Regions from separate parts of the Streptomyces sp. NPDC096048 genome, predicted to be linked through region 2. Evidence: riboswitches for the same ligand, from Rfam matches in the RefSeq annotation. Region 2 holds a riboswitch; each other region holds the start of a gene.
What was found. A riboswitch is a leader RNA that binds a small molecule or an ion and turns the genes downstream of it on or off. The one in region 2 is predicted to bind thiamine pyrophosphate.
Positions count from the first base shown of each region.

Region 1: linked by a shared signal. The riboswitch ahead of thiC (phosphomethylpyrimidine synthase ThiC) and the one ahead of thiO (glycine oxidase ThiO) in region 2 are both predicted to bind thiamine pyrophosphate.
Region 3: linked by a shared signal. The riboswitch ahead of ACIQ6R_RS30235 (thiamine ABC transporter substrate binding subunit) and the one ahead of thiO (glycine oxidase ThiO) in region 2 are both predicted to bind thiamine pyrophosphate.

Region 1 covers NZ_JBIWGG010000007.1:191,254-193,513, reverse strand. Annotated here, with positions in the region: gene ACIQ6R_RS20840 (YibE/F family protein) at 1-983, opposite strand, end outside; TPP riboswitch at 1,055-1,244, shown strand; gene thiC (phosphomethylpyrimidine synthase ThiC) at 1,237-2,260, shown strand, end outside.
Region 2 covers NZ_JBIWGG010000003.1:389,472-391,731, reverse strand. Annotated here, with positions in the region: gene thiO (glycine oxidase ThiO) at 1-1,151, opposite strand, end outside; TPP riboswitch at 1,176-1,287, opposite strand; gene ACIQ6R_RS09720 (hypothetical protein) at 1,340-1,690, shown strand; gene ACIQ6R_RS09715 (NAD(P)/FAD-dependent oxidoreductase) at 1,722-2,260, shown strand, end outside.
Region 3 covers NZ_JBIWGG010000012.1:66,123-68,382, reverse strand. Annotated here, with positions in the region: gene rlmN (23S rRNA (adenine(2503)-C(2))-methyltransferase RlmN) at 1-1,088, shown strand, start outside; TPP riboswitch at 1,165-1,270, shown strand; gene ACIQ6R_RS30235 (thiamine ABC transporter substrate binding subunit) at 1,350-2,260, shown strand, end outside.

The sequences.
Region 1 (2,260 bases), on a different contig from region 2:
ACCGCGACGGACGTGCGGGCCGACAGGCCGTGGCACAGGTACAGCGCGATCAGCATGATGGCGCTGGCCCCGACCACCGCCACGGCCAGCGGGTTCGACCCTTGCAGGATCGCGGGCAGGATGAAGAAGTTCAGCAGCAGGAAGCTGATGGCCAGCGAGACCAGGGCCATGAGACCCCGCAGCCGTCCGACGACCACGACGGCGAGCGCGAAGATGCCGGCGAGCAGGGCCAGCGGCAGTCCGCGGTTGATGTCGGTCACCGAGTACTGCAGGTCCTTCGGCGCGGAGGGCTCGTAGGCGACCACCACCTTCTGGCCCTCGTGCAGCTGCCGTGACTGGTCCGGCTGGACGATCTCGGTGAACGTACGGCCCTTGTCCTTGCCGGTGTCGACACGGATCGTCGCCCGCTTGCACTCGCCCTGCGCCTGCTGCACCGCGGAGGAGCCCTCGGCGGTGGAGGTGTCGCCGGTCGGGGGGACGCCCGAGGCGTTGACGGACTGACAGCTCAGCTCGACCACCTTGGTGACGGTGGCGTCCTGCGTCTGCCGGTCGAAGCCGACCCCGGTGCGTTCATGCGGCGGCGCACCGCCGGGCCACAGCAGCGCGAGTCCGACCAGCACCGCCGCGGCGAACGGGATGAGGACCGCGGCGATGACCTTCCGCAGGTGGCGGGAGACGGGCGCGGCCGGACCGTGGCTGTGGGAGTGCCCGTGCCCACCGTGCCCGCCGTGCCCAACGTGCCCGCCGTGCCCACCGTGCCCGCCGGGGCCGCTGTGCCCACCGGAACCGCCGTGCCCGCCGTGCCCACCGGAACCGCCGGGGCCGTCACCCGCCCCGGGGCCGCCGCCCGTGTCATGTCTGCCGCCGCCCGCGCCGTGAGCGCTGGAAGGAGCGGGGCCGGCCGCGCGGCCGGTGCCTTCCTCGGAGCCCGGTCCGCGGCGGGGTTCGTGCGGTGGAAACGGGGGATGCTGCGGTGTGGTCACCGACCGATCATCGCAAGAACGAGGGGGGCCCTCTGTTCACCGCGCCCGAATTGGCGCTAGCGTGGAGGCACCTTTGTACACGCGGGAGCTCGGAGCACCGGGCTGAGAGGGCGCTGACCTCCGTCCCAGCGATGTTTCACGGGAAACGTCACCGAATCCGAGTGACGTATCCCACGAAGCGTCGACAGACGGAAGCCGCTGCGTCGACCGCCGAACCTGTTACCGGGTAATGCCGGCGTAGGGAGTAGGTCTCATGACCATCAAGGACGCACGCACGCCTGCCTCCACGCAGAACTCCGCCCAGGAGGAGACCACGGAGGCCGGGAAGTCCATCGGCTGGCACAAGGCGTACGTCGAGGGTTCGCGCCCCGACCTGCGGGTGCCGGTCCGTCAGGTGCACCTCACCAACGGGCAGTCGGTCACGCTGTACGACACTTCGGGCCCGTACACCGATCCGCTCGTCGACACGGATGTCCGCAGGGGACTGTCGCCGCTGCGGGAGAACTGGATCATCGCCCGCGGCGACACCGAGGAGTACGCGGGCCGTCCCGTCCGTCCAGAGGACGACGGAATCAAGCACACCTCTCCGCGCGGCGGACTGCGCAACCTCGACGCAGTCTTTCCCGGACGGCCGCGCCAGCCGCGCCGGGGGAGGGACGGCAGCGCGGTGACGCAGCTCGCGTACGCACGCCGGGGCGAGATCACGCCGGAGATGGAGTACGTGGCCGTCCGGGAGAACGTCTCGCCGGAAGTGGTCCGCGAGGAGATCGCGGCGGGCCGTGCCGTGCTGCCCGCCAACGTCAACCACCCGGAGATCGAGCCGATGATCATCGGCAAGCGGTTCCTGGTGAAGGTCAACGCCAACATCGGCAACTCGGCGGTGACGTCCTCCATCGAGGAGGAGGTCGACAAGATGACCTGGGCGACCCGGTGGGGCGCCGACACGGTCATGGACCTGTCCACCGGACGCAACATCCACACCACCCGCGAGTGGGTGCTGCGCAACTCCCCCGTCCCCATCGGCACCGTGCCGCTCTACCAGGCCCTGGAGAAGGTCGACGGACGTGCCGAGGAACTGACCTGGGAGATCTACAAGGACACCGTCATCGAGCAGGCCGAGCAGGGCGTGGACTACATGACGGTCCACGCGGGCGTGCGCCTGGCGTACGTACCGCTGACCGCGAACCGCAAGACGGGCATCGTCTCGCGCGGCGGCTCGATCATGGCGGCGTGGTGCCTGGCACACCACAGGGAGTCGTTCCTGTACGAGAACTTCG
Region 2 (2,260 bases):
GCGTGTGCCATGGCGTCGCCGGTGACCGGGGTGAGCAGGACGCCGTTGCGGTAGTGCCCGGTGGCCAGCAGCAGGCCCTCCAGCCCGGTCGGGCCGAGCAGCGGGGCGTTGTCCGGGGAGCCGGGGCGCAGACCCGCCCGGGTCTCCGCCAGGGGCAGCTCGGTGATGCCGGGGACCAGCTCGTGGGCGTCGCGCAGCAGCTCGTAGACGCCGCCCGCGGTGACCGTGGTGTCCCAGCCCAGCTCCTCGCTGGTGGCACCGACGACCAGCTCGCCGTTCTCCCGGGGCACCAGGTAGAGGGGGTTGCCGCGCACCACGGCGCGCACCGTCCGGTTCAGCAGCGGCCCGTGCGTCCGCGGCATCGTCAGCCGCAGCACCTGCCCCTTCACGGGCCGCACCGGCGGCAGGACGTCGTCCGGGACGCCCGTGAGCCGTCCGCTCAGGCTGCCGCCGGCCAGCACCACCTGCCCGGCCCCCAGCGCGGTGCCGTCGGCCGTGACGACACCCGTGGCCCGCTCGCCGCCGCGCACGACGGTGAGCCGGTCGGCCCACGCCCGGTGGAAGACGACGCCCGCGCGTTCGCAGGCGGCCACGAGGGCGCCGGCGAGGCGCCGCGGGTCGATCTGATGGTCGCCCTCCACCCGGAGCCCCCCGCGCACACCCGGCGCGAGCATCGGCTCCAGTCGCCGGCACTCGCGCCCCGTCAGCCACTCGGACTCCAGGCCCGACCGCTGCTGCAGCGCGTGCAGTTCCCGCAGGTGGGCCCGGTCGTCGGCGTCCAGCGCGACGGCGAGGGTGCCGCACCGGCGGTAACCGAGGTCGTGGCCCGTGAGGTCGGCCAGCTCGGCCGCGAACTCCGGGTAGCGGCGGGCCGAGGCGAGGTTCAGCGCGAGCAGTGTCTGCTCGCCGTAGTGCAGCTCCGTCACGGCGGCCAGCATCCCGGCGGCCACCTGGGCGGCCCCGCCACCCGGCTCGGGGTCGACGAGGGCCGTGGCGAGCCCGCGCTGCGCGGACCGCCAGGCGGTGACCAGGCCGATGATCCCGCCGCCGACGACGAGGACGTCCGGCGTAAGCGACGGCGCGGCCGTCGCGTGCGTGGCGGCCGTCGCATGCGTCGCGGCCGTCGCGTGCGTCGCGGCAGATCTGGACACGGAAGCGGAAGTCGGTGGTGACGACATGGGCGTCCAGCCCCTCCCTTCGCCGGCATGACCCGGATCAGGTTCGTACGGTCGGAGGCCGCCAGCCTCCCTCTCAGCCCGGTGCGTCCGGGCTCCCGCGAGTGCTTTACGTTGGCCACCCTAGCCCGCAGCGCACCGCACTTGTAAGGGAGCCTCCGCCCGTGGCGCGTTCACTCGACGGTCTCGTTCTCGCCCCCGTCGCCGACCAGGCGCCCGGCCAGGTGGGTACGCGGACCCGGTTCACCTACCACGAGCAGGACGGCGCCGTATGGGCCGAGTACGCGGGCGGTGACGTCGTCCGCGGCCGTCTGGTGGGCACCAGGGAGGGCGACCGCCTCGACTTCCGGTACGTGCAGCTCAAGACCGACGGAGGTACGTCGTCGGGGCACTGCGTGTCGACTGTCGTCGAGCTGCCGGACGGGCGGGTGCGCCTGGACGAGACCTGGGAGTGGGAGTCGCGGCGGGGCAGCGGGACGAGCGTTGTGGAGCAGGTCACCGAACGCGAGCACTGACTGACGGATCGTCGGTGTCTAAGGTGATCAGGTGAGCGAGCAGACGCAGGAGCAGACCGGGGAACGGGGAGCGGACGCGGAGCGCCGCGTGGTCGTGGTGGGCGCGGGCATGGCGGGGGTGCAGACCGCCGTCGCGCTGCGGGAGCAGGGCTTCACCGGCACCGTGACCCTGATCGGCGCGGAGCCGCACCAGCCGTACGACCGTCCCCCGCTGTCCAAGGCCGTCCTGCTCGGCACGGCCGAGGGCTCGGCCTTCGACGTCGACTTCGAAGCACTCGGCATCACCCTGCGGCTCGGCCGCGAGGCCCTGGGCGTCCGCCCCGACGCGCACGTCCTGGACACCTCCGACGGACCCGTGCCGTACGACGTCCTCGTCCTCGCGACCGGCGCCGAACCGATCCGGCTGCCCGGAGCGGAGGGCGTCCCCGGCGTTCACCTGCTGCGTACCCTCGACGACGCCGAACGGCTGCGCCCGGTGCTCGCCCGGCAGCACGACATCGTGGTCGTCGGCGCGGGCTGGATCGGCGCCGAGTTCGCCACCGCCGCGCGCGAGGCGGGCTGCGCCGTGAC
Region 3 (2,260 bases), on a different contig from region 2:
TCACATTCGTCGCCCCCCGCGCAGCCAAGAAGCCGCCGCGGCACCTCGCCGACCTCACGCCCGCCGAGCGCAAGGAGGCCGTCGCCGCGATCGGCGAGAAGCCGTTCCGTGCGAAGCAGCTCTCGCAGCACTACTTCGCGCGGTACGCGCACGATCCCGAGCAGTGGACCGACATTCCCGCCGGGTCCCGCCAGGGGCTCCGGGAGGCGCTGCTGCCCGAGCTGATGTCGGTCGTGCGGCATCTGTCGACCGACCAGGGCACCACCCGTAAGACGCTGTGGAAGCTGTTCGACGGGACGCTCGTCGAGTCCGTCCTCATGCGCTACCCGGACCGGGTGACCATGTGCATCAGCTCCCAGGCGGGCTGCGGCATGAACTGCCCGTTCTGTGCCACGGGACAGGCGGGCCTGGACCGGAACCTGTCCACCGCCGAGATCGTGCACCAGATCGTGGACGGAATGCGCGCCCTGCGGGACGGCGAGGTCCCCGGGGGCCCGGCCCGGCTGAGCAACATCGTGTTCATGGGCATGGGCGAGCCCCTCGCCAACTACAACCGCGTCGTCGGTTCCATCCGACGTCTCACCGATCCCGAGCCCGACGGACTGGGCCTCTCCCAGCGCGGCATCACGGTCTCCACGGTCGGCCTCGTCCCGGCGATCCACCGCTTCGCCGACGAGGGCTTCAAATGCCGCCTCGCCATCTCGCTGCACGCCCCCGACGACGAGCTGCGCGACACCCTCGTCCCCGTCAACACGCGCTGGAAGGTGCGCGAGGTGCTGGACGCCGGGTTCGAGTACGCGGAGCGGTCGGGCCGGCGGCTGTCGATCGAGTACGCGCTGATCCGGGACATCAACGACCAGGCATGGCGCGGCGACCGGCTCGGGCGGCTGCTCAAGGGCCGGCCCGTGCACGTCAACCTCATCCCGCTCAACCCCACGCCCGGCTCGAAGTGGACCGCGTCGCGGCCCGAGGACGAGAAGGCGTTCGTGGCGGCGATCGCGGCGCATGGTGTGCCGGTGACGATCCGGGACACCCGTGGGCAGGAGATCGACGGGGCGTGTGGTCAGCTCGCCGCGAGCGAGCGGTAACCTGACCGACGTCAGCACATCGTCGTACGACAGTCGCATACGTCATACGTGATATGTCATACGGAACTACATCTTCATATTCCGACAGGGGAGCGCCACAGCGCTGAGAGTGCGGCACCGGCCGCAGACCCTCCGAACCTGGCCCAGGTCATTCTGGGTAGGGAGATCGGTCACCACTCGAGCTGTTGCGCCCTGCCCGGGACCCTCGCCAGGGGTTCCGGGCGGGGCCGCGTCTTCTCCTGGTCACCCAGGAGGAATTCAGTGAGCATCACCAAGAAGGCCGGCGTCGTGGCCGTAGCGCTCGGCATGGTCGGCGGCCTGGCCGCCTGCGGATCGTCGTCCGACGGCGACGGTCAGGGCTCCGGCGGGTCCAAGACCGTGACCCTCGTCAGCCACGACTCGTGGGCCGCGTCGAAGGACGTCATCGCCGCGTTCGAGAAGAAGTCCGGCTACAAGGTCCGGGTGCTGGAGGACGGCGACGCCGGGCAGGCCGTCAACAAGGCCATCCTCACCAAGGACAACCCCCAGGGCGACGTCCTCTTCGGCGTCGACAACACGCTGCTGTCCCGCGCGCTCGACAACGGGCTGTTCCAGCCGTACGAGGCGAAGGGCTCCGACCTGGTCCTCCCCGAGTACCGGGCCGACCAGGACCAGCACCGGGTCACGCCCGTCACCACCGGCGACGTCTGCGTCAACTACGACAAGGCGTACTTCAGCAAGCGCGAGCTGACCCCGCCGGACTCCTTCGACGACCTGGTCAAGCCCGAGTACAAGGACCTGCTCGTCACCGAGAACGCGGGCAGCTCCTCGCCCGGCCTCGGCTTCCTGCTCGGCACCGCCGCCCACTACGGCGACCGGGGCTGGGAGGACTACTGGAAGAAGCTGAAGGCGAACGGCGTCAAGGTCGTCGGCAGCTGGGAGCAGGCGTACAACGAGGAGTTCTCCGGCTCGGCCGGCGGCAAGGAGGCCAAGGGCGACCGCCCGCTCGTCGTCTCCTACGCCTCGTCCCCGCCCGCCGAGGTCATCTACGCCGACCCGCAGCCGACCACCGCGCCGACGGGCGTCGCCACCGGCACCTGCTTCCGTCAGGTCGAGTACGCGGGTCTGCTGAGCAACGCGGGGAACCCCGAGGGCGGCAAGGCACTCCTCGACTTCCTCATCGGCAGGGAGTT